2 regions of the Ramlibacter sp. JJN2-2R genome follow, and region 2 is predicted to be linked to the other one. Evidence: predicted binding sites of a transcription regulator. Region 2 holds the regulator's gene; the other holds the start of a gene.

Region 1 (14,631 bases), 210 kb from region 2:
CACGAAATCGCCCGGCGACGCCAACGCCTTGCCCGCGGTCTTGGCCAGGTCCACCGTGCCCAGGGGCGCGGGATCGAGCGGAACATCGGCCTCCACCGGCGGGCCGGGCAGCACGGTGAAGGACGCACCGCGGGAGATCGGCCCGAGCACGAAGGGCGCGCCCGGCAGCTGCTGCAGCGTCGCGTCGGCGGCGAGCGACGGGAACCGATAACCCTGCGGCGGCTGCACGCGCAGGCGGTAGGTGCCCGGCGCCATCACGCGCGGAAACTGGTAGCGGCCCGGCCCGAGGACATAGGCGGTGCCGCCGCTGTCGGTCACGGTCGCGCCCGTGGCCACCGTGGAGGGAAAGGTGCTCACGCCGTCCTCGCCACGCACCTGGGCCGGCTGGCCCGTCGCCATGTCGATGAGGGTGACCAGGGCGCCGTTCACCGGTTGCCCGGTGCTCGAATCGAACACCAGCCCGAGGGGATCCACCAGCGCCACGCTGGTGGCGACCGCATTGCTGCCGGCCTGCACGTAGGTGGCCGTGAGCTTCTCGTTCGGCCTGGCCTGCAGCGTGCAGCTGCCGGCCTGCACGGCACCCGGCGCAAGCGGGATGTAGCCCAGGAAGACGCCGGTGGATGCGCCGGTCTCCTGCAGGCGCAGCGTCTCGGAGTCGCCGCCCGATGCCGTGACCACGACGGAGATGGTGTCGCGCACGAGCGGATCGGCGTTGGCCGAATAGTCGGTGACCTGCACGAACGCCACGTCGCTGCCGGCGTAGGCGGCCGCCGGCCCCATCCCGTAGCTGCCCGGCAGCGACAGCGCGCCGCTGCCGGGGATCGCCGGGTTCGCCAGCGCCGCGTAGGCGCCGCCTGCGGCCTGGCACCAGGTCGTGGACAGCGGCTGCGCGCTGGCGCCGGCGAAGCTGCCGGCCGTCACGTTCGGCACGTACGACAGGAACTGGATGCCCGCCGGCGTGGTGGTCGCGGTGGTCACGGCCACGGTGCCCGTCGACGCGAGCGGGGTGCCGCCGACGCTGTAGGCGGCGTGGGCGGTGTTGGTGATGGTGGTGTTCGGGGCGGTCGCGGCGCGCACCGCCGTCGACAAGGCCAGGAGGAACAGGGCCAGGGCGAGGAACAGCCAGGCCTGGGCATGCACGCGGGAAGCGCGCATGCCCAGGCCTGCTGGAGCGAGGTCCAGCAGGCCCGCGGACGACCCGCGACCGCGGCTAGCCGCGGCCCGGGCGTCGGGCGACGTCGACCGGAGTGACGTCATCCGGCGATCACTTGATGATCACGTTGAAGACGATGTCCAGCGTCTCGCCGGGCTTGAGCTCGCCCACTGCATAGGTGCCCGCGCCTTCGGCAGGCAGCACCGTGCTCCACGGCACCGACAGGTTGGCACCCGTGAGCACCTGCGCGGAGGTCAGGTACGTGCTGCTGCCGGAGATCGAGCGGGTGCCGCCGGTCAGCTTGACCTGCAGCGACTTGCCCGAGCTCATCGCGGTGGAGGTCGAGCCGCTGGCGCCGCTGGCGGCGCAGGCCGACGCCGCGCCGGTGCCGACGATGAAGTCGCTGTCGAAGCTGACCTTGGTGGTGTCCAGCGTGTCCAGGAAGTTGGTCAGGACCGCGGAGGTGGCACCGGTGCCGGTGTTGTTGGCGATGGTCACCGTGTAGCGGACGTACGCGCCGGGGATGTTCATCGCGTTCGTCGACCCGTTGACCGGGTCGCAGAGGGTGGCGGCCAGCTTCTTGACGGTCAGCAGCGCGGTCTGGATCTTGAAGGCATGGCGGGCGCTGTGGTCGCCCTGGTTGGCGGAATCGTCGGAGCCGGCGACATCCGCCAGCACGTTGTCCATGCCGGCGGTGTTGGTGCCGGAGTTGGTCACCGCGCCGCCCACGCCGTTCGCGCCGTAGGCCACCGCCTTGAGCGACACGATGGCGTAGTCCGTGTTGACGAGCGCCGGCGTCGGCGTGGCGCTGGAGACGTTGTTCACGGTCGGCATCACGCAAGTGACCTTCACTTCGGTGTTGGCCTCGTTGCCGAGGTTGGAGATGCGCGTGATCACCGTGGTGCCCGTCGAGTCATAGATCGTGCAGCCGGTCGGGTCGAAGGTCCGGCTGTAGCCGGTGCTGCTCATGGTCACGCTGGGAACGCTGGAGCCGAAGTTGGCCGTCAGCACGAAGTCCTGCGTGTTGTTGCCCGTGTTGCTCACCACGAAGGTCAGCGTCGACGTGGCGCCCGGCACCGCGCCCACCGGCGCGGTTTCCTTGGCGGTCACCGTCAGGTTGACCTTGTTGTCGACCACGAACGTCGTGTTGCCGCACGTGCCCGTGTTGTTGCCGCTCGGGGACGAGCAGATCTGGGCCTGCTGGGTGCCACCGACCTTGTAGTCAAGGGTGGCCGTGTTGGTGATGCTGGTGCCGGCGGTGGTCATCGTCGGCGCGGCGTGGGCCGTGGCCGCGAGGCCGGCCAGGAACAGGGCCGCGATGGCGCCTGCCCTGGCCAGCGAGTTGCGAAAGGCGATGGTCATGTCAAGTTTCCTGTGGGATCCATGGTTGGTTTGTCGAGGGGACTCGGAGATCGGACTGGCGAACGCCGGCGCGGTGGCGGACGTTCGGCTGCCGTGCGGCGGTCCGCAGCCGCCCCGGCGCCAAGGGCCCTCCGCGGCGGGGCCGTGGCTGGCTCGGTGGGAAGTGCGTGCGCTCACGACGCGCTGCTCAATTGACCTTCACGCGAAAGCCCACGCTCGACTGCTGGCCGACCGGCAGTTCGCCCCGGTAGCTCCAGCGCAGGTGGGTGAATTCGGTGAGTCCGGCGGGGCGGTCCTTGCCGTCGGCGCCGCGCACCTTGAGCTTGTCGGCCGGTGCCCAGGTCTTGCCGCCGTCCGCCGAGAACGTGATGTCGGCGTTGTCGCCGAACGCGCTCCCGCCCACCAGCGTGGTGTTCGCCGGCACCGGATTGACGATGACGATGCTGCCGGCGGGCTTGTTGCCGATGTTCTTGAAGGTGGACGTGTAGATCACCTCGGCGCCCGGCTCGGCCTTGTCGGCGGGCACGCGCTTCTTGTCGACCTTGCCGTCCGCGGTCCGGGTCGTGATCTCGATTTCGGCGACGTTGCGCAGCTCCACGCTGCCCGGCTTGGCCGGCTGTTGCTGGGCGTGGGCTGTTGCGGCGCCGCCGGTGACGGCGAGCGCGAGGAGCAGGGAGGAAATGACGGTTCGCATGGGAACTCCTTGGTGGGGATCAGTTGACGGTGGCTTTGAACTCGATCGCGCGGCTTTGCGGCGCGGTGAGGGCGGGAAAGACGGTCTGGACCGTGTTGGCGGAAAAACTGCTGTCGTCGGCGTCGGCCGCGTCGGTGCGGGCCACGCCGTCGACGGTGATGCTTCCCGGCACGTAGGTGAGCTGGGCGGGCAGCGGGTCGGTGACGGTGATGCCGGTGGCGGTGCCGCTTCCGGCGGCCGTCACCAGCAGGCGGTACGTGAGCACGGCGCCCGGCATCACGCGCGTGCCGCCGGCCGGATCGACGACGGCGGCGACCGACTTGGTGATGCCGACGGCCACGACGGTCACCAGGTAGGTGCCGGTCGCGGACGAACGCCCTCCGCCCGCGCCGGCGACGATGGCAACGCCGTTCTGGGCGCCGATCGGGGTGCCGGCCGCCGTGCCCGGCGCCACGCTGGCCGACCGGGCGAGCAATGCGACGTTGGCGGTCGCCCCGGTCACGAATCCGGCGGGAATCGTGCTGGCCAGGTAGACGGTGCGGCTGGCGTCGACCCCGAGCACGAGGTCGTTCGCGCCGGCGACATAGGGGATGTCGGCATTCGGGCCGCTGGCCTGGAAGCCGGGCTGCGCGCCGCTTTCGATCCAGATGGCGCCGGCAGGCGGGTCGGTGGGGTTGAACTGGTCGCCGGCGAGGGCGTTGTCGCGCGAGAGCACGAACGTGTCGGTCCCGTTGCCCGTGTTGGTGACCACGAAGGCCAATGGGCGCAGTGCGTCCGGCGAGTTGACCGGCGTCGCCGTGCTGTCCTGCCAGGTCGTGCGCACCGAGAGCACCTTGGCCACGACGACCGGGTTGGCACTGGCGTACTGGGTCGCGGGACGGCCCGCGTAGACATAGGAGATGACGGCCGTGTTCGGGATGACCGTGCCGGCGGCCGTGCCTGCCGCGCGTGCCGGCGGCGCCAGCAGCAAGAGGGCCAGCAGCGGCAATGCCGGCAGCCAGCGCACCATCCGCGCCGCCGCCTTCCGAACCGCCCACTTCTGCTGCCTCACCCCGCCAAGCCCCGTCGTTTCCAGCCCGCGTCGCGGGGCGGTACTGCACGTACGGACTCGGATCAGCTGCGCCCTCCACGCCGGTGGCGGGAGATAATTACTACGGTCGCGTTACGGCGAGTAATCCACCCTAGGGCCAGCGGCTCAACCGTCGAGCGCGTTTGCTGCCGGCAACTCAGCGGGTCGCGTGGCCTGGCGCACGAAAGTGTTGCGCAGCCGTTACGTTCCCCCCTGGGTTTCTACCGAGTCTTGTTACGTTTATCTGTTGAAAGATACATATCGTAACGTTCGGACTCCAGTGGAAGCTGACTTTGGTATGCCATTCGTCCTGATGGGCTGACCGTTGGGCGATCCGCCCGCGCCCGGCTGTGCGGCGCGTCCGACGCTCCAGGGGGCTTGAAACCGACAAGCGATGCCCTATCATTAGCACTCCCTGGAGATGAGTGCTAGCAGCCGAGCTGACGGCTCCGCCTCCATCGGTTTTCCGAAGCGCCGACTCGTTTGGCGCTTTTTGATGTCCATCGAGTTTCACGACAAGGAGATGCAATGAAACTTCGCCCCCTGCACGATCGCGTGATCGTCAAGCGCCTCGAGAACGAAACCAAGACGGCCTCGGGCATCGTGATCCCCGACAACGCCGCCGAGAAGCCCGACCAGGGCGAGGTCCTGGCCGTCGGCCCGGGCCGCAAGAGCGACAAGGGCGAACTGATGGCCCTGAACGTCAAGGTGGGCGATCGCGTCCTGTTCGGCAAGTACAGCGGCCAGACCGTCAAGGTCGATGGCGACGAACTGCTGGTCATGAAGGAAGACGACCTGTTCGCGGTCGTCGAGCGCTGATCCCTTCATCCCCTCATCAATCGAATCGGAGTCATTGAAATGGCAGCAAAAGACGTAGTGTTCGGCGGCGACGCCCGCGCCCGCATGGTCGAAGGCGTGAACATCCTGGCCAACGCGGTCAAGGTGACCCTGGGCCCGAAGGGCCGCAACGTGGTGCTCGAGCGCTCCTTCGGCGCCCCCACCGTGACCAAGGACGGCGTGTCCGTGGCCAAGGAGATCGAGCTCAAGGACAAGCTCCAGAACATGGGCGCCCAGATGGTCAAGGAAGTCGCTTCCAAGACCAGCGACAACGCCGGTGACGGCACCACCACCGCCACCGTGCTGGCCCAGGCCATCGTGCGCGAAGGCATGAAGTACGTGGCCGCCGGCATGAACCCGATGGACCTCAAGCGCGGCATCGACAAGGCCGTCCTGGCCCTGACCGAGCAGCTGAAGAAGGCCTCCAAGCCCACCACGACCTCCAAGGAGATCGCCCAGGTCGGCTCGATCTCGGCCAACAGCGACGAGTCGATCGGCAAGATCATCGCCGACGCGATGGACAAGGTCGGCAAGGAAGGCGTGATCACCGTCGAGGACGGCAAGAGCCTGAACAACGAGCTGGACGTCGTCGAAGGCATGCAGTTCGACCGCGGCTACCTGTCGCCCTACTTCATCAACAACCCCGAGAAGCAGTCGGCTCTCCTCGAGAACCCGTTCGTGCTGCTGTTCGACAAGAAGATCAGCAACATCCGCGACCTGCTGCCCACGCTGGAGCAGGTGGCCAAGGCCGGCCGTCCGCTGCTGATCGTGGCCGAGGAAGTCGAGGGCGAGGCCCTGGCGACCCTGGTGGTCAACACCATCCGCGGCATCCTGAAGGTCGTGGCCGTCAAGGCGCCCGGCTTCGGTGACCGTCGCAAGGCGATGCTGGAAGACATCGCCATCCTGACCGGCGGCAAGGTGATCGCCGAGGAAGTGGGCCTGACGCTCGAGAAGGTGACCCTGGCCGACCTGGGCCAGGCCAAGCGCATTGAAGTGGGCAAGGAAAACACCACCATCATCGACGGCGCCGGCGCCGCTGGCGACATCGAGGCACGGGTCAAGCAGATCCGCGTCCAGATCGAGGAAGCCACCAGCGACTACGACCGCGAGAAGCTGCAGGAACGCGTGGCCAAGCTGGCCGGCGGTGTTGCCGTGATCAAGGTCGGCGCTGCGACCGAAGTCGAGATGAAGGAAAAGAAGGCCCGCGTGGAAGACGCGCTGCACGCCACCCGCGCTGCCGTGGAAGAAGGCATCGTGGCCGGCGGTGGCGTCGCGCTGCTGCGCGCCAAGCAGGCTGCCGGCACCATCAAGGGCGACAACGCCGACCAGGACGCCGGCATCAAGCTGGTGCTCAAGGCGATCGAAGCCCCGCTGCGCGAGATCGTCTACAACGCCGGTGGCGAAGCCTCCGTCGTGGTGAACGCCGTGCTGGCCGGCAAGGGCAACTACGGCTTCAACGCCGCCAACGACACCTACGGCGACATGATCGAGATGGGCATTCTCGACCCGACCAAGGTGACCCGCACCGCGCTGCAGAACGCCGCGTCCGTCGCGTCGCTGATGCTGACCACCGAAGCGATGGTCGCCGAGGCGCCGAAGGAAGAAGCGCCCGCGATGCCCGGTGGCGGCATGGGTGGCATGGGCGGCATGGGCGGCATGGACATGTAAGTCCGCGCCGGGAGGGTGCAGCCGCACCCTCGCCCGTCGACAAGAAAAAAGGCCGGGATCTCCCGGCCTTTTTTCTTGGCGTGCCTGCCCGCTGTTACTGCTGGCCGGGCGCGAGCGCCGGCTGGCCGGCGCCGCTGGGCACGGCGCCGTACGCGTTGTCCTGGGGCTGGCCGGGCTGCGCCATGAAATACAGCAGGATCAGGCCCACCACCGGGATCAGTCCCAGCAGCATGAACCAGCCGCTCTTGCCCGTGTCGTGCAGGCGGCGCACGCCGACGGCGATGGCCGGCAGCAGCAGGGCGAGCATGGCGACGAGGTAGACGAGGCCGTGGATCATGCTGCCCACGAGGTAGACGCCCACCTGCAGCGCAAAGAACCACCAGAACTCCGGGCGGGCGGCGCGCCCGGTGAAGTCGGCGTACTTGTTGAAGCAGGTCTTGACGGCTTGCTGGAACTCTTCCATTGGATCTCCTCTCGGGCCGGAGGGCCCGAGGCGGATGATAGGTCCAAGGACGAGCTGGGCGAAAGGGCCGGCGCCCGTCGCCGATCAGCCGGCCAGGCGCCGCACCAGGGCCGCCGTCGACGGATCGAGCCCCTGGGTGTCGCCCGACGCCAGCCGCGGCGCCAGCTCCTTGGCCAGCACCTTGCCCAGCTCGACGCCCCACTGGTCGAAGCTGTTGATGCCCCAGATCGCGCCGGCGCAGAACACGCGGTGCTCGTACAGCGCGATCAGCGCGCCCAGGCTGCGCGGGTCCAGCCGCTCCAGCACCAGCATCGTGCTCGGGCGGTTGCCCGGAAAGTGCTTGTGCCCACCTGGGTCCTGCTGGCCCTGCATGAGCGCCTGGGCCTGGGCCAGCACGTTGGCCAGCAGTTGCGGGTGGTGCCCGGCGAGCGAGTGCTCGGGGCGCTTGACGGCGATGAACTCGACGGGCACGACGTCCGTGCCCTGGTGCAGCATCTGGAAGTACGCGTGCTGGCCGTTGGTGCCGGGTTCGCCCCACACCACGGGCGAGGTGCCGTACGCCACCTCGCGCCCATTGCGGTCCACGCGTTTGCCGTTGCTCTCCATCTCCAGCTGCTGCAGGTAGGCGGGCAGGCGGCGCAAGGCGCTGTGGTACGGCGCGACGCTGCGGCTGGCGAAGCCGTGGAAATCGCGGTACCAGATGTCGAGCAGCGCCAGCCGCAGCGGCAGGTTCGACTCGGGCGGCGTGGTGCGGAAATGTTTGTCCATCGCATGCGCGCCGGCCAGCAGCTGCCGGAAGCCGTCGGCCCCGATTGCGATGGCGATGGGCAGGCCGATGGCCGACCACATCGAGTAGCGCCCGCCCACCCAGTCCCAGAAGCCGAACGTGCGCTCAATGCCGAATTCGGCCGCGGCCTGCACGTTGGTCGTGAGCGCGGCGAAGTGCCGCGCCACGTCGGTGCCGCCCTGGGCAAGGAACCACTCGCGCGCCGAGCGCGCATTGGTCATCGTCTCCAGCGTGGTGAAGGTCTTGGAGGCGACCAGGAACAGCGTGTTCTGCGGCCGCAGGCCGCGCAGCACGCCCGCGAGCTCGTGGCCGTCGATGTTGGAGACGAAGTGGAACCGCCGACCCGGCGCGACGAACGCGTCCAGGGCCAGGACGGCCATCTGCGGGCCGAGGTCCGAGCCGCCGATGCCGATGTTCACCACGTCGGTGATCTGCGCATCCGACCGCACCTGCTCGGCGAAGGCCAGCATCGCATCGAGCGTCTCGTGCACCTTCGCCAGTTCGGCGGCCGGGCCCCGCGCGCCCCGGGGCGCGCGCAGCAGGAAGTGCATGACCGCCCGGCGCTCGGTGTTGTTGATCGCCTCGCCGGCGAACATCGCGTCGCGCTGCGCCTCGACGCCGCACTCGCGCGCCAGCTGCAGCAGCAGGTCTTCGGTGTCGGGGCCGATCCGGTTCTTCGACAGGTCCGCGAAGACGCCCGCGGCTTCCTGGCTGAAGCGCTGCACGCGCGCGGGATCGTCACGCAGCGCCGTGCGCGCATCGAAGGCGGCGCCCTGCGCCTCGAAATGCCGCTGCAATGCGGACCAGGCCGGCGCCTCGTCGCAGCGGCGGTGTTGACTGCCCGGCATGCTCAGGCCTCCTTCATCAGTTGCTCGAGCTTGACCGCATCGGCGGCAAAGGCGCGGATCCCCTCGGCGAGCTTCTCCGTGGCCATCGCGTCCTCGTTCAGCGCGTAGCGGAAGGCCGCCTCGTCGTAGTTGACGGGCTCGAGCTGCAGCTGGCGCGCGTGCGCCGGATCCAGCGCCCGCTGCACCGGCGCGTCGCTGGCCGCCAATTGGGCCAGCAGTTCGGGGCTGATGGTGAGCAGGTCGCAGCCGGCCAGCGCGAGGATCTGGCGGGTGTTGCGAAAGCTGGCGCCCATCACCTCGGTGCGGATGCCGAAGTGCTTGTAGTGCAGGTAGATCTGGCGCACGGATCGCACCCCGGGGTCGTCGGCGCCGGCGTTCGCTGCCTCGTTCCAGCCGCTCCCGGCCGTCTTCTTGTACCAGTCGTAGATGCGGCCCACGAAGGGCGAGATCAGCTGCACCTTCGCCTGCCCGCAGGCCACCGCCTGGCAGAACGAGAACAGCAGGGTGAGGTTGGTGTGGATGCCGCGCCGCTCCAGATGCTCGGCCGCCTGGATCCCTTCCCAGGTCGAGGCGACCTTGACCAGCACGCGGTCGATCGGCACGCCTTCGGCCTGGTACAGCTCGATGATCCGCTCGGCCCGCGCGATCGTCGCGCTGGTGTCGAAGCTCAGGCGCGCGTCGACCTCGGTCGAGACGCGGCCCGGGATGAGCGACAGGATCTCGCGGCCGAAGCGCACCAGCAGCCGGTCCATGGTCTCGTCCAGCGGCTTGCCGCGAAAGCGGCTCATCGTGTCCTTCAGCAGCGGCGCGTAGTCGGGCTTTTGCACCGCCTTCAGGATGAGCGACGGGTTGGTCGTCGCGTCGCGCGGCTGGAACTGCGCCAGCTGCCGGAAGTCGCCGGTGTCCGCCACCACCGTCGTGTACTGCTTGAGCGCCTCGAGTTGGTTCATGGCCGACGATTATCGGCGCGCGATTTGCTCATCGGCATCTGCCCGGCCCATCCGGATGGGCCGGCTGCCGCCCGCGCGGCCCATTACAGTAGACGGCTGTTTGCCTTCCGACCATCCCATGAGTTTCGATCTCGTCCTCTTCGGCGGCACCGGCGACCTCGCCTGGCGCAAGCTGATGCCGGCCTTGTTCCAGGCGTTCCGCCACGGCACCCTGCCGGCGGACAGCCGCATCCTGGGCATCGCCCGCGACGACCTGTCCGACGACCGCTACCGTGAACTGATCCAGCAGCGCTTCACGCACGTCGAGCTGTCCAAGCGCCCGACACCGGACGAGTTCGACCGCTTCGCGCGGCTGCTGCATTTCCAGCGCCTGGACCTGTCCAGGCCCGACGACTACGCGCGGCTGAAGACCCGGCTGGCCGAGCGCAACGCCGACGTGGTGGTCATGTACCTGGCCACCGCGCCCAGCCTGTTCACGACCGTGTGCGAGCAGCTCGCCGCGGCCGGCATGAACACGCCGCAGACGCGCATCGTGCTGGAAAAGCCCCTCGGCCACGACCTGGCGTCCAACCGCGAGATCAACGAGACCGTCCGGCGCGTCTTTGCCGAGAACCAGGTGTTCCGCATCGACCACTACCTGGGCAAGCCGTCGGTGCAGAACCTGTTCGCGCTGCGGTTCGGCAACGCGCTGTTCGAGCCGCTGTGGCGCCGCGAGACGATCGCCAACATCCAGGTCACCATCGCCGAGGACCTGGGCGTGGAAAAGCGCGGCGCCTTCTACGACAGCACGGGCGCGCTGCGCGACATGGTGCAGAACCACGCGTTGCAGCTGGTGTGCGCGCTGGCGATGGAGCCGCCCATCAGCTCCGACGCCGACGCCATCCGCGACGAGAAGCTCAAGGTGTTGCGCTCGCTGCAGCCCTGGACGTCGGAGACGCTGGGCCAGCATGCCGTGCGCGGCCAGTACGGCCCGGGCACGGTGGCCGGCTCGCACGTTCCCGGCTACCGTGAGGAGCCGGGGGTGGCCGCCGACAGCTGCACCGAGACCTTCGTGGCCCTGCGCACCGAGATCGCCAACTGGCGCTGGGCCGGCGTGCCGTTCTACATCCGCACCGGCAAGCGGCTGGCCTCGCGCGACGCGCACATCGTGGTGAATTTCCGTCCCGCGCCGCATGCGATCTTCCGCACCCCGCTGGGCGCGGCCAACCGGCTGGTGATCAACCTGCAGCCCCGCGACGGGCTGGAGCTGCACCTGCTGGCGCAGGGCCAGGAGAACCGCCGCCACGTGCAGTCGCTCACCCCGGTGCACCTGAACCTCGATTTCGACAAGCGCTTCGGCTCCGAGCGCGTGGGCGCCTACGAACGGCTGTTGCTGGACGTGATCGACGGCCGGCTCAACCTGTTCGTGCGCAGTGACGAACAGGAGGCCGCGTGGCGATGGGTCGAGCCGGTCCTGCACGCCTGGCAGGGCAACGACGTCGGCCTGCGCCCCTACGCCGCCGGCAGCTGGGGCCCCAGTGCCGCGAGCGCGATGATCGCGCGCGACGGCTTCTGCTGGAGCGAGGAGCAGTAGGCGGCCGCGGCGCCGGGGGCGGTCAGATCCGCCCCTCCTCCACCGCGTGGCAGGCGACGCGGATGCCGCCGATGGACAGCAGCTGGGGCCGCTCGACGCGGCACCGCTCGTTCGCGTGCGGACAGCGTGGGTTGAAGGCGCAGCCCGCGGGCGGATTCAGCGGGTTGGGCACCTCGCCCTGCACCGGCGTGCGCGCGCGCCCCGTGTCGTGCATCTTCGGGATCGCATCGAGCAGCATGCGCGTGTAGGGGTGGCGCGGCTGTCCGAACAGCTGGTGCTTGCCTGCCAGCTCCACCAGGCGGCCCAGGTACATCACCCCCACCTGGTCGCTCACGTGCCGCACGACTGCCAGGTTGTGCGAGATGAACAGGTACGTCAGGCCCTGGCGGCGCTGCAGGTCCTTCATGATGTTCAGCACCTGTGCCTGCACGCTCACGTCCAGCGCGCTGGTCGGCTCGTCGGCGACCAGGAACTCCGGCTGGGTGGCCAGCGCGCGGGCGATGGAGATGCGCTGGCGCTGGCCGCCGGAAAACTGGTGCGGGTACTTGACCATGTCCAGCGGCGACAGGCCCACGTTCTGCAGCAGCTCACCGACCCGGTCGCGCAACTCGGCGGTCGAGGCCAGGATGCCGTGCTCGCGCAGCGGCTCGGCGACGATGTCCTCCACCGTCCAGCGCGGATTCAGGCTGGCGTACGGGTCCTGGAAGATCATCTGGATGCGCCGGCGCAGCTTGCGCCCTTCGCCTCCGCGGAAGGCGGCGTGCGCGTCGATGCCGTCGAAGGTCAGGCCGCCGCGCGTGGGCTCGTACAGCCCGACCAGCAGGCGAGCGACGGTGCTCTTGCCGCACCCCGACTCGCCCACCAGGGCCAGCGTCTGCCCTTGCTCGATCTCGAAGCTCACGCCGTCGACGGCGCGCAGCAGCTGGCGCGGCTTGCGCTCGATCACGCGGTTGAGCCAGGGCGGCGAGACGTCGAACGTCTTGGCCAGGTCATGCGCCTGCACCAGTGGCGGCTTGCCGGGCGTGGCGCTCATGCGAGCCTCCCCGCGGCGGCGTCGTGCAGCCAGCAAGCGGCGCGCGTGGCGCCGGCGTCGAGCAGGTCGGGCCGCTCGCGGCGGCAGCGGTCGAACACGCGCGGGCAGCGCGGGTTGTAGGCGCACCCGGGCGGGATGGCGTTCAGGCGCGGCATGGCGCCGTCGATCTGGTTCAGCCGCTCGCGGTCGCTCTCCATGTCGGGGATCGAGGCCATCAGCCCCATGGTGTAGGGATGCGCCGGCTGGTTGATGACCTCGTGCACGGGGCCGATCTCGGCCACCCGGCCCGCATACATGACGGCGACGCGGTCGCAGGTCTCGGCGATCACCCCCATGTCGTGCGTGATCAGCATGACGGCGGCGCCGCGTTCGCGGCAGATGCGCTTGAGCAGCTGGATGATCTGCGCCTGGATGGACACGTCCAGCGCCGTGGTCGGCTCGTCGGCCACGATCAGCTTGGGCTCGGCGGCCAGCGCCAGGGCGATGACCACCCGCTGGCGCATGCCGCCGGAGAACTGGTGCGGGTAGTGGTCGATGCGCTCGGCCGCGGCCGGGATGCCGGTGTCCTCCAGCAGGCTAATCGCCCGGCGTCGCGCCTCGCCGGCATCGACGGCCAGGTGCGTCCGGATGGTCTCCACGAGCTGCCGGCCGATGGTGTACAGCGGGTTCAGCGACGTGAGCGGGTCCTGGAAGATCGCGCCGATGCGCCGGCCGCGCACGTGCCGCATCTGCTCGTGCGGAAGGTTGTCGATGCGCTGGCCCTCCAGCAGGATCTGGCCGGAGGCGATGCGGCCCGGCGGCTCCAGCAGGCCGATGATGGACGCGCCGGTCAGGCTCTTGCCCGCACCCGACTCGCCGACGACGCCCAGCACTTCACCGGGCGCGATGGAAAACGAGATGTCGTCCAGCGCGCGCAGCGTGCCGCGCCGGCCGGGGAATTCGACCACGAGGTTGCGGACTTCGAGCAAGGCCATGGTCACCTTCAGCGCAGCCGCGGGTTGAGCGCGTCGCGCAGCCAGTCGCCCAGCAGGTTCACCGACAGGGCGATCAGGACCAGCATCACGCCGGGAAAGACGGTGATCCACCACTCACCCGAGAACAGGTAGTCGTTGCCCACCCGGATCAGCGTGCCCAGCGAGGGCTGGGTCGGCGGCACGCCGACGCCCAGGAACGACAGCGTCGCCTCGGTGATGATGGCCGTGGCCACGTGGATGGTCGCCAGCACCAGCACCGGGCCCGTCACGTTCGGCAGCACGTGGCGCACCATGATGCGCATCGGCGCGACACCCGTGACGCGCGCGGCCTGCACGTACTCCTTGTTGCGCTCGACCAGCGTCGAGCCCCGCACCGTGCGCGCGTACTGCACCCAGCCGGTGAGCGTGATCGCGATGATCAGCACGCCGAAGGCCACCGTGTTGTGCGCGTTGGGAAACAACGCCCGGCCCACGCCGGCGATGAGCAGCGCGACCAGGATGGGGGGAAAACTGAGCATCACGTCGCACAGGCGCATCAGGAAGGCATCGATCCAGCCGCCCTGGAAGCCGGCCAGCAGGCCGAGCGCGACGCCGAGCACCATCGACAGCAGCACCGACGCGATGCCCACCACAAGCGAGATGCGCGCGCCGAACATCAGGGCCGACAGGATGTCTCGCCCCTGGTCGTCGGTGCCGAGCAGGTACCTGGCGCTGCCGCCCTCCGACCAGGCGGGGGGCAGGCGCGCGTCGGACAGCACGAGCGTGGTGAGATCGAACGGGTTGTGCGGGGCGACCCAGTTGGCGAACACGGCGCCGAACACGCACAGGAGCGCGACGGCGGCCGCGGCGATCGCCACGGGCGAGGTGCGGAAGCTGTAGCCGATGTCGCTGTCGAACCAGCGGGCGAGCGTATGTCTCATCAGGAAAGGAACTGGGGGCCACCCGCGTGGGGCGGCCCCGGATCAACGGATTACTTCTGGACCGAGATCCACTTGAAGTCGAGGTAGTTGTCGCCGCGCTGGACCACCTTGACCTTCTTGCTGACACCCCAGGCGAGCGACTGCTGGTGCAGCGGGATGTGGCCGATGTCGTCGCTGTGGATCTGGAACGCCTGCTTGATCATCGCCAGGCGCTTGGCCTTGTCGGTTTCGGACTGCACGGCGCGCGTGAGCTTGTCGAACTCGGCGTTGCAGTAGCTCCCGAGGTTGAACTGGCCGGCG
Region 2 (14,631 bases):
CGAAGACCGACTGCAGCAGGTGGTAGCCGTCGTCGCGCCGCCCGGTGATGTGCAGGAACAGGTTGATCTTGGCCGGCGCCGGCAGGTCGTACAGCGCGCGCATCGCGTCAGCGGGCGTCCAGCACGACGCGCAGGTCGGCCGCCGGCGGCGGCTGCACCCGGCGGGCGCGGACGCGGCCGTCCGCCAGCGCGGACAGGTCCGGCTCCCAGCCCGGTACGGGCGTGGCGCGGCCCTCGAGCCAGTCGAACAGCGCCGCCACCGGGATCACCGCCCCGGTGACCTGCTGGACCATCGCATCCAGCGACGGGAACTGCTGCTGCTCGCGGCCCTGCGATTCCAGCGTGGCGTGGCCCGGCTGCCAGCGCAGCAGCGCGATGGTGCCTCCCAGCGGGTTGAACAGCGACAGCTCGCCCGCCTCGGGCCGGCCGCGCAGCTCGAAGCCGGCGGAGAACGACTGCCCCGGCTGCTCCTGCAGCGACAGCGCGAGGCGGCCGGTGCGCAGCAGCTCGCCCGGCGCGGCCAGCTTCGGTGGCACTGCACAGCCGCCGAGCGCCGCGGCCAGGCCGGCCGCCAGCGCCAGCGAGGCGATGCGCCGCCTCATGGCTTGACGCGCAGGCGCTTGAGCGTGTCCTGCAGGCTTTCGTTGTCGGGGGCCAGCAGCAGGCCTTCGCGCCAGATGCCCTGGGCCTTCTCGCGCTGGCCCAGGCTCCACAGGACCTCGCCCAGGTGGGCGGCGATCTCCGGATCCGGCCGCTCCTTGTACGCGGCCTCAAGGATGCGCAGCGCCTCGGCCTTGTTCCCCATGCGGAACTCCACCCAGCCGAGGCTGTCGCTGATGAACGGATCGCCGGGGGCGAACTCCAGCGCCTTCTGCACCAGCTGCCGCGCCTCGGGCAGCCGCACGCCACGCTCGGCAAGCGAGTAGCCCAGCGCGTTGTACGCGTGGTGGTAGTCGGGCTTGATGGCGATGACCTGCCGCAGCAGCTTCTCCATGCCGGGCACGTCGTTGAGCTTCTCGGCCAGCATGGCCTGGTCGTACAGCAGGTCGACGTCGCGCGGCTCCTTGGCGACGGCGCGGCCCAGCAGGTCGTACGCGGCACGGTACTGCTTGGCGTCGCGCAGCAGCTGGACCTCGGCGTTGAGCTTCATGCGCGCATCGTTCGGGCTGCGCTCGGGCAGGCCGCGGATCAGCTTGCGCGCCTCGTCCATGCGCCCTTGCGCCGCGAGGATCGAGGCCCGCCGGCTCTGCGCCGTGACCAGGTCCTGCGCGTTGTCGATCTTGTCCAGCCAGGCGGTGGCCGCGGCGTAGTCGCGCCGCTTCTCGGCGATCTGCGCCAGCACCAGGTAGGCCTGCGCGAGGCCGCGGCTGCGCTCCTCGGCGCTGCGCTGCGCCTGCGCGAGTTCCACATAGCGCTTGAGCGAGGCTTCCGCCTGCGCCAGCTGGCTGTCCTGCATCTGCAGCGTGCCCAGGACCAGCCAGGCCTCGGGGAGGTCGGGCGCCTCGCTGGTCACCAGCTGCAGCTGGTGGCGCGATTCGGCGTAGCGCTGCGCGTCCAGCAGGGCGCGGGCGTAGCCCATGCGCAGCTGCGGCAGCGGCTTGCCCTCCATGTACCTGCGCACCAGCCCCTCGGCCTGCGGCTGCTTGGGGTCCATCAGTTCGAGCGCCAGCAGCGCCGGGCTCTCCGAGCGCGGGTCCGCGGCCTGGCCGCGCCGGGCGGCGTCGAGGGCGCCGGCCGTGTCGCCGGCGGCCAGCCGCACGCGGCCCACCGCGGTCCATGCCGGCGCCGCCGTGGCCGGCTGCGCCAGCGCGTCGGCCAGGGCCTGTTCGACCACGTTCGCGGCCAGCTTCTTGTCGCTCACCCGGGCATAGAGCCGGGGGATGGCGCCCAGGGTCGCGGCGCGGTCCTTGGGCTGCGTGAGCGCCAGCTCCGCGCGCAGCGGCTCGGCGCTTTCCGTCACCCGGTTGAGGGCCAGCAGGATCTGCAGCACGTAGCGGTTGGCCTCGCGCGAATCGGGCCAGGCCTGGGCCCAGGCGCGCGCGGCCTGCAGGGCGGCATCGCCCGAGCGGTTCTGGAACGCGATCTCGACCGCGCGCTGGTACAGCGCCGGGTCGTTGGTCTTGCGCGCCGCGTCCAGCACCAGCGCAAACCCCGCGGAGGGCTCGTTGCCCTGCGCGGTCAGCTCGCCGAGCAGCAGCTCGTAGAACAACTCGGCGTCCAGGGCGCTGGGCGTGGGGGGCGGTTCCGTGGTGTCGCTGGTGGCTGTCTGCGCATGCGGTGCCTGCGCGAGCGCGAGCAGCAACATCGCGCCCGAGAGCAGGCGGAGTCTGGGCTTCATCGGACCATCATAATTGGCGGCAGGAGCCCGGTGGCGACGATGCCTGAATTGCCCGAAGTCGAGGTCACGCGCCTCAGTTTTGCCGACCGCATCGCGGGCGCCACCATCCGCCAGGTGCGCATGGGCAAGCCCCTGCGCTGGCCGCTGGGCTGCCGGCCCGAGCAGCTGGAAGGGCGCACCGTGCGGGCCGTGCGCCGGCGCGGCAAGTACCTGCTGCTGGATCTGGACGACGGCGTCCTGCTGCTGCACCTGGGCATGTCCGGCAGCCTGGCCTTCGCCGACCGGCTGCCTGACCCCGGCGCCCACGACCACTTCGACCTGGCGACCACGCGCGGCGTGCTGCGCCTGAACGATCCGCGGCGCTTCGGCGCCGTGGTCTACGCGCCGCACGAGTCGGCGGCCGAGGCGGCCAAGCTGCTTGGGGGGCTTGGCGTGGAGCCGCTGGGGGACGGCTTCGACGAGATCGCCTTCCACGCCGCCCTGCGCAAGCGGCGCGCGCCGATCAAGCAGGTGCTCCTGGCCGGCGACGTGGTGGTCGGCGTCGGCAACATCTATGCGTCGGAGGCGCTGTTCCTGGCCGGCATCCGGCCCACGCTGGCGGCCTCGCGCATTAGCCGACCCCGGGCGCGCCGGCTGCACGCGGCCATCCGGGACGTGCTGGCGCGCGCGGTCCAGCGTGGCGGCAGCACCCTGCGCGACTTCTCCAACGCGCACGGCGAATCGGGCTACTTCCAGCTCGAGGCCATGGTCTACGGACGGGAGGGCGAACCATGCCGCGTCTGCGCGACGCCGATTCGTGCCATCCGGCAGGGACAACGCGCAACGTTCTACTGCCCGCACTGCCAGAAAAGCTGAGGCCGCCGGCGGTCCCGGTGCTATATTTCCCTTGAGAGACGGGGACTTAGTGGGCACTTCCTTCAACGAACAGTTCGACCAGCACGGCGCCTGGAGGCGCGAATTCGCGCTGCGCCTGAAGCTGCTGTCGGAGTGGCTGAAGGACCACGACCTGCTGGACGCCGCGATCGAGGAGCGCCTGAAGCGCCTGGAGTCGCAGGTGCGTTCCGACAAGGTGATGGTCGCCTTCGTCGCCGAGTTCTCGCGCGGCAAGTCGGAGTTGATCAATGCGATCTTCTTTGCCGGCTACAAGCGCCGCATCATGCCGGCCAGCGCCGGGCGCACGACGATGTGCCCCACCGAGCTGGGCTACGACGCCGAAGTGCCCCCGTGCCTGCGCCTGCTGCCGATCGAGACGCGCCTGCAGCCGCAGCCGCTGATGGAGTGGCGCCTGGCCCCCGAGAAGTGGACGCGCGTCGACCTGGACGTCAACGACCCCGCGCAGCTCGCGCAGGCGTTCGAGAAGGTCTCCGAGGTCCGCCATGTCAGCCGGGACGAGGCCAGGGCGCTGGGCTTCTGGCACGACGACACCCCCGAGGACAACCCGATGGTGGGTGCCGACGGCATGGTGGAGATCCCCCGCTGGCGGCACGCGCTGATCAACATCGCGCACCCGCTGCTCAAGCAGGGCCTGGTCATCCTCGACACCCCGGGCCTGAACGCCATCGGCGCCGAACCGGAGCTGACGGTCAACCTGATTCCGCAGGCGCATGCGGTGGTGTTCATCCTGGGCGCCGACACCGGCGTGACCAAGTCCGACCTGGCGATCTGGCGCGAGCACCTGATCGCCGACCGCGAGGACAGCGGCTCGCACCTCGTGGTGCTGAACAAGATCGACACGATGTGGGACTCGCTCAGCACGAGCGCCCAGGTCCAGGCCCAGATCGACCGCCAGCGCGCCACCTCCGCCGAGATCCTCGGCCTGCCGCCCGAGCAGGTGATCCCCGTGTCGGCCCAGAAGGGCCTGGTCGCCAAGGTCAAGAACGACGCGGCGCTGCTGTCCGCCAGCCAGCTGCCGGTGCTGGAGCGGGCCCTGAGCGAAGGCGTCATGGGCCAGCGGCAGAAGATCCTGCGCGGCGCTGTCACCGCCAACATGCAGGAGCTGCGCACCGAAGCCGGCCGCGCCCTGAACATTCGCCGCCGCGACCTGGCCGAGCAGATGATCGAGCTCAAGGGCCTGCGCGGCAAGAACGTCTCGGTGATCCGGCACATGCGCGCGCGCATCGAGCAGGAGCAGCGCGATTTCGACGTCAGTGGCGCCAAGATCCATGCGGTGCGCTCGGTGCACCTGAAGCTGCTGCGCGAGGTGTTCGCCCTGCTGGGCACGGCCACGCTCAAGACCGAGATGGCCGGCCTCACGAAGGAGCTGCGCCAGCCCGGCATCAAGCTCGGCGTCAGGCGCGCCTATTCGCTCACGTTCGACCGCCTGCGCGAAGGACTGCGCAAGGCGCAGGGCCTCAGCAACGAGATCCAGTCCATGCTGACCGGCACTTTCCGGCAGCTCAACGCCGAATACGGCTTCTCGCTGCAGCCGCCCAAGGAGCCGGACCTCGCGCGCTACGAGCGCGACCTGGAGCTCGTCGAGCGCAGCCACCAGCAGTACCTGGGCATGGGCAACGCGCTGCGCCTGGCGCAGCCGGAATTCGCCGATCGCCTCGTGCGCGCCCTGGCCACCCGCCTGCGCGTGGTGTACGAGTCGGCCCTGGGCGAAGTGGAGCTGTGGAACAAGGCCTCGGCCGCGCAGCTCGACGCGCAGCTGCGCGAGCGCCGGCGCAATTTCGCCCGCCGGATGGAAGCCATCGAGCGCATCCAGCAGGCCGCCTCCGGCCTGGACGACCGCATCGCCGAGATCGCCGCGCAGGAAGCCGCCATCAACGAGCTCGATGCCAAGCTGACCGAACTGACCGGGCACCTGGTCGCCACCCCCGCCGCCGCGGTCGAGGGCGAGCAGCCCGAACTCCAGCGCGCATGACCGCCGCCGCGTCCGGCGACTTCGCCGGGCACGTGGTGCGCTGGCAGCGCTCCCACGGCCGGCACGCGCTGCCCTGGCAGGGCAGCCGCGACCCGTACCGCGTCTGGCTGTCCGAGATCATGCTGCAGCAGACGCAGGTGTCGGTCGTGCTGGGCTACTTCGAGCGGTTCCTGCAGCGCTTCCCGGACGTGGCCGCCCTGGCGGCGGCGCCGCTGGACGACGTGCTCGGGTTGTGGAGCGGGCTGGGCTACTACAGCCGCGCGCGCAACCTGCACCGCTGCGCGCAGGACGTGGTGGCGCGGCACGGCGGCGAATTTCCCCGCACCAGCGCCGAACTGCAGCAACTGCCCGGCATCGGCCGCTCCACCGCCGCCGCCATCGCGGCGTTCTGCTTCGGCGAGCGGGCCGCCATCCTCGACGGCAACGTCAAGCGCGTGCTGGCCCGCGCGCTGGCCTTCGGCGACGACCTGGCCGGCACGGCCGCCGAGCGGGCGCTGTGGAGCCGCGCGACGGACCTGCTGCCTGCCGATGCGGCCGACATGCCGGCCTACACGCAAGGCCTGATGGACCTGGGCGCCACCGTCTGCCTGGCCCGCAACCCCAGCTGCCTGCTGTGCCCCCTGCGCGACCTGTGCCGCGCGCGCGCGGAAGGCAACCCCGAGCGCTACCCGGTGCGCACGCGCAAGCTCAAGCGCACGGCGCAGTCGCTCTGGCTGCTGCGTGCCGAGGCCAGCGACGGCGCCGTCTGGCTGGAAAAGCGCCCCGTGCCGGGCGTGTGGGCGGGGCTGTACTGCCTGCCGCTGTTCGAGTCGCGCGAGGCGCTGGCCCGGGCCCTGTCGGCGCGCGAGCGCGCCGCCGCCAGCGACGAGCCCGCATTCACGCACGTGCTGACCCACAAGGACCTGCACCTGCACCCGGTGCGCGCGGCGGTCCACGGCGACTGCCTGCCGGACCGGGAGGGCGCGTGGTTCAAGCCGGACCAGTGGCGCTCGCTCGGCCTGCCCACGCCGGTGCGGCGCCTGCTGGACGCCTAGCTGCGTTCGAGTTCGCGGTGGCGCCGCAGGGTGGTCCAGCGGCCGCCGAAGGCGCGTGCCAGCCGCTCCACCAGGTACACCGACCGGTGCTGGCCGCCGGTGCAGCCGATGGCCACCGTGACGTAGCTGCGGTGGTCCTGGGCCAGCGGCTCCAGCCACTGCTGCAGGAAGCGTTCGATGTCGGCGGACATGCGCTCCACGCCGGGCTGGGCGGCCAGGAAGTCGGCCACGGGGCGGTCCAGACCGGTGAGGTCGCGCAGCGCGGGTTCGTAATGCGGGTTGGGCAGCATCCGCACGTCGAACACGTAGTCGGCATCGACCGGGATGCCGCGCTTGAAGGCGAACGACTCGAACACCAGCGTGATCTGGCTGGCCGGGGCCGACAGCAGCGCTTTCACCTGCGCCTGCAGCTGCGCGGGACGGATGGTGCTGCTGTCGATGACGTGGGCCTGCTCGCGCAGGTCGGCCAGCAGTTCGCGTTCGAGCTCGATCGCGTCCACCAGTGCGTGCTGGCGCAGCAGCGGATCGCTCTCGTGCTCGGCGGCGTCCTGCCGCGACAGCGGGTGGCGCCGGCGCGTCTCCGAGAAGCGGCGCACCAGCGTGTCGGTGGTGGCGTCCAGGAACAGCGAGCGGATGCTGACGCCCCGTGCGCGCAGCTCGCGCAACTGGGCGGGCACGCGCGGCAGCGACGTCGCGCTGCGCACGTCCATGGCGATGGCGACGTGCTTGCCCTCGTTGGCCTGCTCCAGTTCGACGAACGCCTGCAGCAGCTCCGGCGGCAGGTTGTCGACGCAGTAGTAGCCCGCGTCCTCGAGCGCGCGCAGCGCGACCGACTTGCCCGAGCCGGACATGCCGGTGATCAGGACGAGGTCGAGGCTCATGCGGCCCCGCTGCCCAGCATTTCCTTGGCGTGCGCCAGGGTGGTGCCCGAGAGGCGTTCGCCGCCGAGCATGCGCGCCACTTCAGCCACTCGCTGCTCGCCTTCGACCGGCTGGACCGAACTGCTCGTTCCCGATCGGCTGCTCTGCTTGGCCACCACCAGGTGGTGGTCGGCGCAGGCGGCCACCTGCGGCAGGTGGGTGACCGCGAGGACCTGCCGGTCGCGGCCCAGCTGCTTCATCAGCCGGCCCACGGTCTCGGCCACGGCGCCGCCCACGCCCGCGTCCACCTCGTCGAAGATGAGGGTCTGCGCCGCGCCCAGCTGGCTGGTGGTGACGGCGATGGCCAGTGCGATGCGCGAGAGCTCGCCGCCGGAGGCGACCTTGCCCACCGGCCGCGGCGTCGCACCGGGGTGGCCGGCCACCAGGAAGGCGATGTCGTCCACGCCGGCCGCGCCGGGCTGGGGCAGCGCCTCGATCGACACCTCGAAGCGGCCGCCCTGCATGCCCAGGCCCTGCATGGCCTGGGTGATGGCCTTGGCCAGCTGCGGCGCGGCCTTGGCGCGCGCCTTCGACAGCGCCGTGGCGGCGGCCAGGTACGCATGCGACTGCTTCTTCTCGGCGGCCTCCAGGGCGGCGAGGTCGGCCGCGGCGTCCAGGCGCGCCAGTTCCTCCCTCCAGCCCGCCAGCAGGGCCGGCAGTTCGGCCGGGGTGCGCTTGTAGCGCCGGGCGAGCGAGAGCCACAGGGCCATGCGCTCGTCCAGCTCGGCCAGCCGGTGCGGATCGGGGTCGGTCTTGCGCAGGTAGGCGTGCAGCGAGTGGGCCGCGTCTTCCGCCTGTGCCAGGCTGGAGCCCAGCACCTCCAGGGCCGAGCGGAAGTCCGGCTCCAGGTGCTCCTGCGCCTGCAGTGCGTCGTGGGCGCGCGTGAGCAGCGAGGTCGCGCCGCTGTCCTCGCCCTCGAGCGACTCGAGGGCGGCGCGGGCGGCATCGAGCAGCGCCTGCGCATGCGACAGGCGCGTGTGGCTCGCGTTCAGCTCGTCCCATTCGTCCGGGCCGGGCGCCAGCTTGTCCACCTCGCCGATCTGCCAGGTGAGGCGCTCGCGCTCGCGCTGCAGGGTGTCCTGCGCGGCGCGCGCGTCGGCCAGCTGCTTCTGGGCCGCCCGCCAGGACTGCCAGTGCTGCTGCAGCGGCCCGGTGGAGACGCCGGCGTAGGCGTCCAGCAGGTCGCGCACCGCGTCCGGCCGGGTGAGGCTTTGCCAGGCATGCTGGCCGTGGATGTCCACCAGCCGCTCGCCCAGCTCCCGCAGCTGCGTGGCGGTGGCCGGGCTGCCGTTGATCCAGGCGCGGCTCTTGCCCTGCGGGTCGATGCTGCGCCGCAGGAGCAGCGTGTCGCCGGCCTCGAAGCCGGCCTCGTCCAGCCAGCCGGCCAGCTGCGGCACGGCGTCGAACTCGGCCCCGATGTCCGCCCGCGCGGCGCCTTCGCGCACGACGCTGGCGTCGGCGCGGGCGCCCAGCGCCAGCTGCAGGGCGTCGACCAGGATCGACTTGCCGGCGCCGGTTTCACCGGTCAGGACGGTGAAGCCGTCGGCCAGGTCGAGTTCCAGTTCGCGGACGATGACGAAATCACGCAGGGTGATGCGCTTGAGGCTCATGTTCCCCCCTCGTACCAGTGCAACTTCTTGCGCAGCGTGTCGTAGTAGCTCCAGCCCTTGGGGTGCAGGAACCGCGCCTGGTGTTCCGAGCGGCGCACCAGGATGCGGTCGCCATGCAGCAGCGAGGCGAGCGATTGCATGTCGAAGTTGGCGCTGGCATCGCGGCCGGCGACCAGCTCGATCGCGATCTCGCCGCTGTCGGGCAGCACGATCGGCCGGTTGGACAGCGTGTGCGGCGCGATCGGCACGAGCACCACGGCGGGATTGGCCGGGTGGAGCAGGGGGCCGCCGGCGGACAGCGCGTACGCGGTCGACCCCGTGGGCGTGGCGACGATCAGGCCGTCGGCGCGCTGGTTGGCGACGAAATGGCCGTCGACCTCGACCCGCAGTTCGACCATGCCGGAGGTGGCGCCGCGGTTGACGACGACGTCGTTCATGGCCAGGGCCTTGAAGACGCAGTCGGCGTCGCGCATGACGCAGGCCTGCATCAAGGTGCGGCGGTCTTCCTCGTATTCGCCGCGCAGCATGGGCGCCAGAACCTGCCGGTAGCTGTCCAGGGGAATGTCGGTGATGAAGCCGAGCCGGCCCTGGTTGATGCCCACCAGCGGCACCCCGAAGCTGGCGAGCTGGCGCCCGATGCCCAGCATGGTGCCGTCGCCGCCGACCACCAGCCCGAGGTCGCACTGGGCGCCGATGCCGGCCACGTCGAGCACGGGGTAACCCGTGATGCCCGAGGTGGCGGCCGTGTCATGCTCGATGACCACGTCGCAGCCCTCGGCCGTCAGGAAGCGGGCGATGTCCTCCAGCGCCGCGCGGCTGCTGGCCGCCGCGGCCCCGCCGGCCACGTGGTATTTGCCGATCAGCGCAACCTGGCGGAACAGGATCTTCATTGACACAAATTACATCATTAAAATGACTGCAAAGCCTGCGCCCTATGCTCGATGACCGTGCCAAGTTGTTGTTGAAAGCGCTGGTCGAGCGCTACATCGCCGAGGGACAGCCGGTCGGGTCCCGCACCCTCTCGCGCGCGTCGGGTCTCGAGCTGTCCCCCGCCACCATCCGCAACGTGATGTCGGACCTGGAAGACCTGGGTCTGATCGCCAGCCCCCACACGTCCGCCGGACGCATTCCCACGGCCCGCGGCTACCGCCTGTTCGTGGACACCATGCTCACGGTGCAGCGCGAGCAGTTCACCGCGCCGAGCCTGCCGCCCGACCAGCCGCAGCGCGTGATCGCCAACGCGGCGCAGCTGCTGTCGAACCTGTCGCAGTTCGTCGGCGTGGTGATGGCGCCGCGGCGCACGTCGGTCTTTCGCCACATCGAGTTCCTGCGGCTGTCCGAGCGCCGCTTCCTGGTCATCATCGTCTCGCCCGACGGGGACGTGCAGAACCGGGTGGTGTTCACCGCGGCCGACTACACCCAATCGCAGCTGGTCGAGGCGGCCAACTACCTCAACGCCCACTACGCCGGTCTGGCCATCGAGCAGGTGCGCGAGCGGCTCAAGGGCGAGGTCGAGCAGCTGCGCGGCGAGATCGCGCAGCTGATGCAGACCGCCGTGGACGCCAGCTCGGAGGCGATGGACCAGGCGCAGGGCGAGGTCGTGATCTCCGGCGAGCGCAACCTGCTGGCCGTCTCCGACTTCTCCAGCGACATGACGCACCTGCGCAAGGCGTTCGAGCTGTTCGAGCAGAAGACCCAGCTGATGCGCCTGCTCGACATCTCCAGCCAGGCCGAGGGCGTGCGCATTTTCATCGGCGGCGAGAGCCAGGTGGTGCCGTTCGAGGAGCTGTCGGTCGTGAGCGCGCCCTACGAGGTCGACGGGCAGGTGGTCGGCACGCTGGGCGTGATCGGCCCCACCCGCATGCCCTACGACCGGATGATCCAGATCGTGGACATCACCTCCCGCCTGGTTACCAACGCGCTGAGCCACCAGAAGCCCTGAGGCCCGCGCCGGAGCGGACACGGCGCTCTCTACAATCGCCCACTGGCCGGGGCGTTAGCTCAGTTGGTCAGAGCAGGGGACTCATAATCCCTTGGTCGCTGGTTCAAGTCCAGCACGCCCTACCAGTTTCAAGACGGGCCTTTGCAGGGCTTCGCGTGCGGTCCGCCGGTGACGTCGGTGTTCAACTCACCCGGACACTTCACTGGCCACTTCTTCCATGCCCCGACGCAGCCGCCCCAACAACAGTGCGTCGCATTGCGGGCGGGTGCTCGTCATCTAGGTGCGCAGCAGCGGCTGCACGCCCTGGCCTCGGCCCGCATCGGGGAACAGCACACGCGCCGTGCGCTCCGGGTCCAGCCTGAACGTTTCGGCGCACACCGAAGCGATCAACGTGTCCAGCGCCATGGTGGGCCGGAGGTCGCGCCCCTCGAACAGGTTGCCGGGCGCGAGGCCGGGCCAGTCCGTGAGGATGCGGCCGCCGTGCACCGGCCCGCCGATCACCATGGCAGCTGAGGCGGTGCCGTGGTCGGTGCCGCCCGTGCCGTTGATCGCCACGGTGCGTCCGAACTCGGTCGCCACAAGCACCACGGTCTGCGACCAAGCGGCGCCCATTCCGTCCCGCAGCGCGCCGAGGAGATTGTCGAGTCTGCGCAGCTGCGCGGCGAGACGCGCGTTCTGCCCGCTGTGCGTATCCCAGCCACCGGTTTCGATCATCGCTATGCGCGGGCCGTCGGCGCGCGCGAGGAAGCGGGCGGCGAGCCGGCCCAGCGCAGCGGCATCCTGCCGGTTCGTGCCGCCGCCCATCCTTTCGCCGGCCATGCCACGGGCTTCGAGCGCCGAAGCCCACAGCGCATGCAGTTGGCCATCGCGGGCATAGAGCTGCTCCACGCGCATCAGCAGGTCTTCGCTGGCTTCCGGCAATGTGGACGGTGCATAGGTCGTCACCTCAACCGCGCCAAGCAGCGCCAGCGGCACCGCAGGCGAGAACGCAATTGCTTCCTTGCCGCTGCGCGGCAGCAGTCCCAGCAGGCGGTTCATCCAGCCGTCCTTCAACTGGTACGGCGACTTGCCGCCTGTTTCGAGCACGTTCTGCCCATCGAAGTGCGAGCGATCTCGATACGGCGAGGCGACGGCGTGCAGGAAGCCGGCTTCCCCGGCCGCGTAGAGCTCTCGAAGCCTCGGCAGCGCGGGATGCAGCGCGAAGGTGCCGTCCAGCTTCATCGCCGCCGTCGGGTCGATGGCCAGGGCGCCACGCAGGCGCGCATAGGCAGGCTCCGCGTAGGGAATCACCGTGTTCAAGCCGTCGGCGGCGCCGCGTTGGATGATGAAGACGAAGCGCCGCTCCGTTGCGGCTTGCGCGAAGAGCACCTGCGGTGCGGCCACCAGCGTGGCGGCGCCCAGGAAGCTGCGTCGATCCAGGCTCATTCTCATCTCCTCAGGAATTCCGGGGAAACGAGCAGCAGCGCGAGCGCAGTGCCGCCACTTTCTGCACGCCCGATGGCGCCTGCCGTGGCGTCACTCAACGAACCGGGCAGCACGCGCGGCGCAAGGCGACGTGCATCCAGAGCGTCGCCCGCCTCTTGCGCGAGCCGCTGCGCGACCTCCACGCGCCGCATGAGCGCATCGGGCGCAGCCCAGGCCGTGGCCCTGTCGCTGTAGCCGGCCGGTGAGCCGGGCCGCCACACCGGTTGGCCCAGTTGGGTCATCAAACTCGCAGCTTGCCCCGGCTCCATCGCCTGTCGACCCATAGCGCGCAGGCTGGAGATCGCCCACTCCCAGGGAGACTTGAACTTCGCGCCGGGCGCCTTCCACGCCTCCGGCGCCGCGACCAATTCGCGGTAGACGCTTGGCAGGTCGCCGCCGGTCCGTGCGAAGGTATCGGCGAGGCGCTGCACGAGCGCTTCCGGCGGATCGTCCGCCACGAAGTGGCGCGCGAGCTTGCGCGCGACGTGAAGCGCCGTGGACGACGCGGTCACGAGGTCGTGGATAACGGCGCGCGCCTGCTCTTCGCCCCCGTCTGGATACGTTTTTCCGAGGATGGTGCGCGTGCCGGGCTCGTGCAGCGCAGCCACGAAACGGAAGGTGGCGCCGCCGCTGGTTCCCGCATCGCCGGGCAGTGTCCAGCCGGTCAGCGCTCGCGCGAATTCCGTCACGTCCTCCTGCGTGTAGCCGCTGCGCACGCCGAGCGTGTGGAGTTCCAGAATCTCGCGCGCGAGGTTCTCGTTCAGGCCCCGGCCGCGCGAGCCCATCTTGCTTCCCGGGCCGGTCGATTGCGCCTGGTCGAGGTAGAGCAGCATCGCCGGGTGCCGCACCACGGCGAGCAGCAGGTCCTCAAAACGGCCCAGCACGTTGGGCCGGATGGCGTCCGCCTCGAAGCTGCCCGCCAGGCCGACGATGAGCAGCTTGTCAACGGACACCGCGAAGTGGTTGGACCAGAAGTGCACCAGCCGCTCGACGAAGGGCGTGCGAGTCTGCATCGCGCTGGTGGTTCGCGCGCCGACTGCCGCCCGGTACTCCCTGCTGCCTTCGCGCAGGTACGCCTCACGGATGCCGCTTCGCTGGCCTTCGGGCGCTTGCCGCACCGAGCGCTGCATGTGGTTCCAGATGTCCACGAGCGCGGCGGTCCGCGGCAGCGGCTTCCAAGCCGCGGGCAGCGGCTCGTAGGCATCCAGCTGCGCAAGCAGCCAGTGCTGCGGGTCGGCCGGTGGCGCATCGTTCGGCCGGGCGCCGAGGCCGAAGCGGTTCAGGGCAAGGGCGGAGGGCGTCATGGGCGGAATTGTTCCGTGCGAACCGCACGCCGCTCTTGTCCGCAGCGTTAACGGCTTGTGAAGGCGTCGGGGTTCGCTTGACCGGCGAATGGCGGATGCGGCTGGCACCCGCATGCGAGGCGACGTCGATCCCAGCCTGTCCGTGCGCTACCAGCGCGCGCGCGTTCAGCGCCGAAGCAGCTTCACCACCAGCCAGCAGGCGACCAGCGTCAGGCCCGCCTTGGCCGCCGCCGCGGCGGCACCGCGTGGGTCCTCCCATTCCTGCGCCCGCAGCACGCCGCCGTGCCGGACGGCCGCACGGCCGGGCTGGTGGCGCTCGCGCGCCAGGGCGGCCAGGCCCGAGGTGCCTTCCTCCAGGTCCAGGTCCGATTCCGCGTCCGGCAGGTGGGTGTCGCCGGTGAGCTTCAGGTGCCCTTTGGCAGTCGTCATGGTGATTTCTCCTGGTTCCGGACCACTCTAGGAATACACCGGCGGGCACGGGTGTCCGATCGTTGCGGGTGCGGCGAGCCCGTTTGACGCCTGCGATTCGGGGCGCCGGGCCAGGGCGGAATGGGGTTTCCTGCCGGTTTCGGCCGATCGGCTGCGGAAAATGGGGGTCCGGGAGGTCGGGCTGGCGGGAAACCCGTCCGGGTGCTGCTATACTCGCAGGCTTCGCGGCTGTAGCTCAGTTGGATAGAGTACTTGGCTACGAACCAAGGGGTCGTGGGTTCGAATCCTGCCAGCCGCACCAAACGACAAAAGGCCAGTGCTCTCCGCACTGGCCTTTTTTCATGGTCGCGCTGTCAATGGCGTCCTACAACGGGACCGCTGAACGGATGACAGCCAACGGCTGAGCCGCCTACTTACATTGGCCTCGCCGATGAAAAGTTTCCTTACGTTTGCCGTGCGCGCCTGCTTGTGGGCGACCCCGCCTCGCGCGCCGGCCGGACGGTGGAACAGGAGGCAGCCATGATGGATCTCGCGCCGTTGCTGCGCCGGGCACTCGAACGCCCGGCCCGTTCCGTGCCGCGCATTCCGGCCCGCACCTTGTATGCGCCACCGCCGGGGCAACTGGCGCTGGTGCAGTCGACGGCCCCCGTGCCCGCCGACGAGGCGGACCGGCTGGGCGCGCTGCGCGAGTTCAACCTGCTGGACGCCGCCGCCGACCACGAGT

Evidence for each region. The regulator HrcA, encoded in region 2, represses chaperone genes, less so after heat shock. The targets are predictions, from matches to a motif close to TTAGCACTCNNNNNNNNNGAGTGCTAA.
Region 1: groES (co-chaperone GroES) is a predicted target of HrcA. The motif match lies at 4,684-4,710, and genes of this name have one in related genera.

The regions. Positions count from the first base shown of each region.
Region 1 covers NZ_CM173226.1:551,469-566,099, reverse strand. The annotation lists gene AC3ANR_RS02825 (hypothetical protein) at 1-1,155, opposite strand, end outside; gene AC3ANR_RS02820 (hypothetical protein) at 1,265-2,515, opposite strand; gene AC3ANR_RS02815 (hypothetical protein) at 2,703-3,209, opposite strand; gene AC3ANR_RS02810 (DUF11 domain-containing protein) at 3,229-4,218, opposite strand; gene groES (co-chaperone GroES) at 4,807-5,097, shown strand; gene groL (chaperonin GroEL) at 5,137-6,783, shown strand; gene AC3ANR_RS02795 (DUF805 domain-containing protein) at 6,878-7,246, opposite strand; gene pgi (glucose-6-phosphate isomerase) at 7,331-8,881, opposite strand; gene tal (transaldolase) at 8,884-9,831, opposite strand; gene zwf (glucose-6-phosphate dehydrogenase) at 9,950-11,404, shown strand; gene AC3ANR_RS02775 (ABC transporter ATP-binding protein) at 11,427-12,437, opposite strand; gene AC3ANR_RS02770 (ABC transporter ATP-binding protein) at 12,434-13,411, opposite strand; gene AC3ANR_RS02765 (ABC transporter permease) at 13,420-14,331, opposite strand; gene AC3ANR_RS02760 (ABC transporter substrate-binding protein) at 14,382-14,631, opposite strand, start outside.
Region 2 covers NZ_CM173226.1:762,435-777,065, forward strand. The annotation lists gene AC3ANR_RS03800 (4-(cytidine 5'-diphospho)-2-C-methyl-D-erythritol kinase) at 1-103, opposite strand, end outside; gene AC3ANR_RS03805 (outer membrane lipoprotein LolB) at 108-602, opposite strand; gene AC3ANR_RS03810 (tetratricopeptide repeat protein) at 599-2,338, opposite strand; gene mutM (bifunctional DNA-formamidopyrimidine glycosylase/DNA-(apurinic or apyrimidinic site) lyase) at 2,378-3,193, shown strand; gene AC3ANR_RS03820 (dynamin family protein) at 3,243-5,204, shown strand; gene mutY (A/G-specific adenine glycosylase) at 5,201-6,238, shown strand; gene rapZ (RNase adapter RapZ) at 6,235-7,119, opposite strand; gene recN (DNA repair protein RecN) at 7,116-8,768, opposite strand; gene AC3ANR_RS03840 (NAD kinase) at 8,765-9,658, opposite strand; gene hrcA (heat-inducible transcriptional repressor HrcA) at 9,703-10,710, shown strand; tRNA gene AC3ANR_RS03850 (tRNA-Ile) at 10,759-10,835, shown strand; gene AC3ANR_RS03855 (DUF1501 domain-containing protein) at 10,987-12,135, opposite strand; gene AC3ANR_RS03860 (DUF1800 domain-containing protein) at 12,138-13,478, opposite strand; gene AC3ANR_RS03865 (hypothetical protein) at 13,644-13,907, opposite strand; tRNA gene AC3ANR_RS03870 (tRNA-Arg) at 14,132-14,208, shown strand; gene AC3ANR_RS03875 (putative bifunctional diguanylate cyclase/phosphodiesterase) at 14,427-14,631, shown strand, end outside.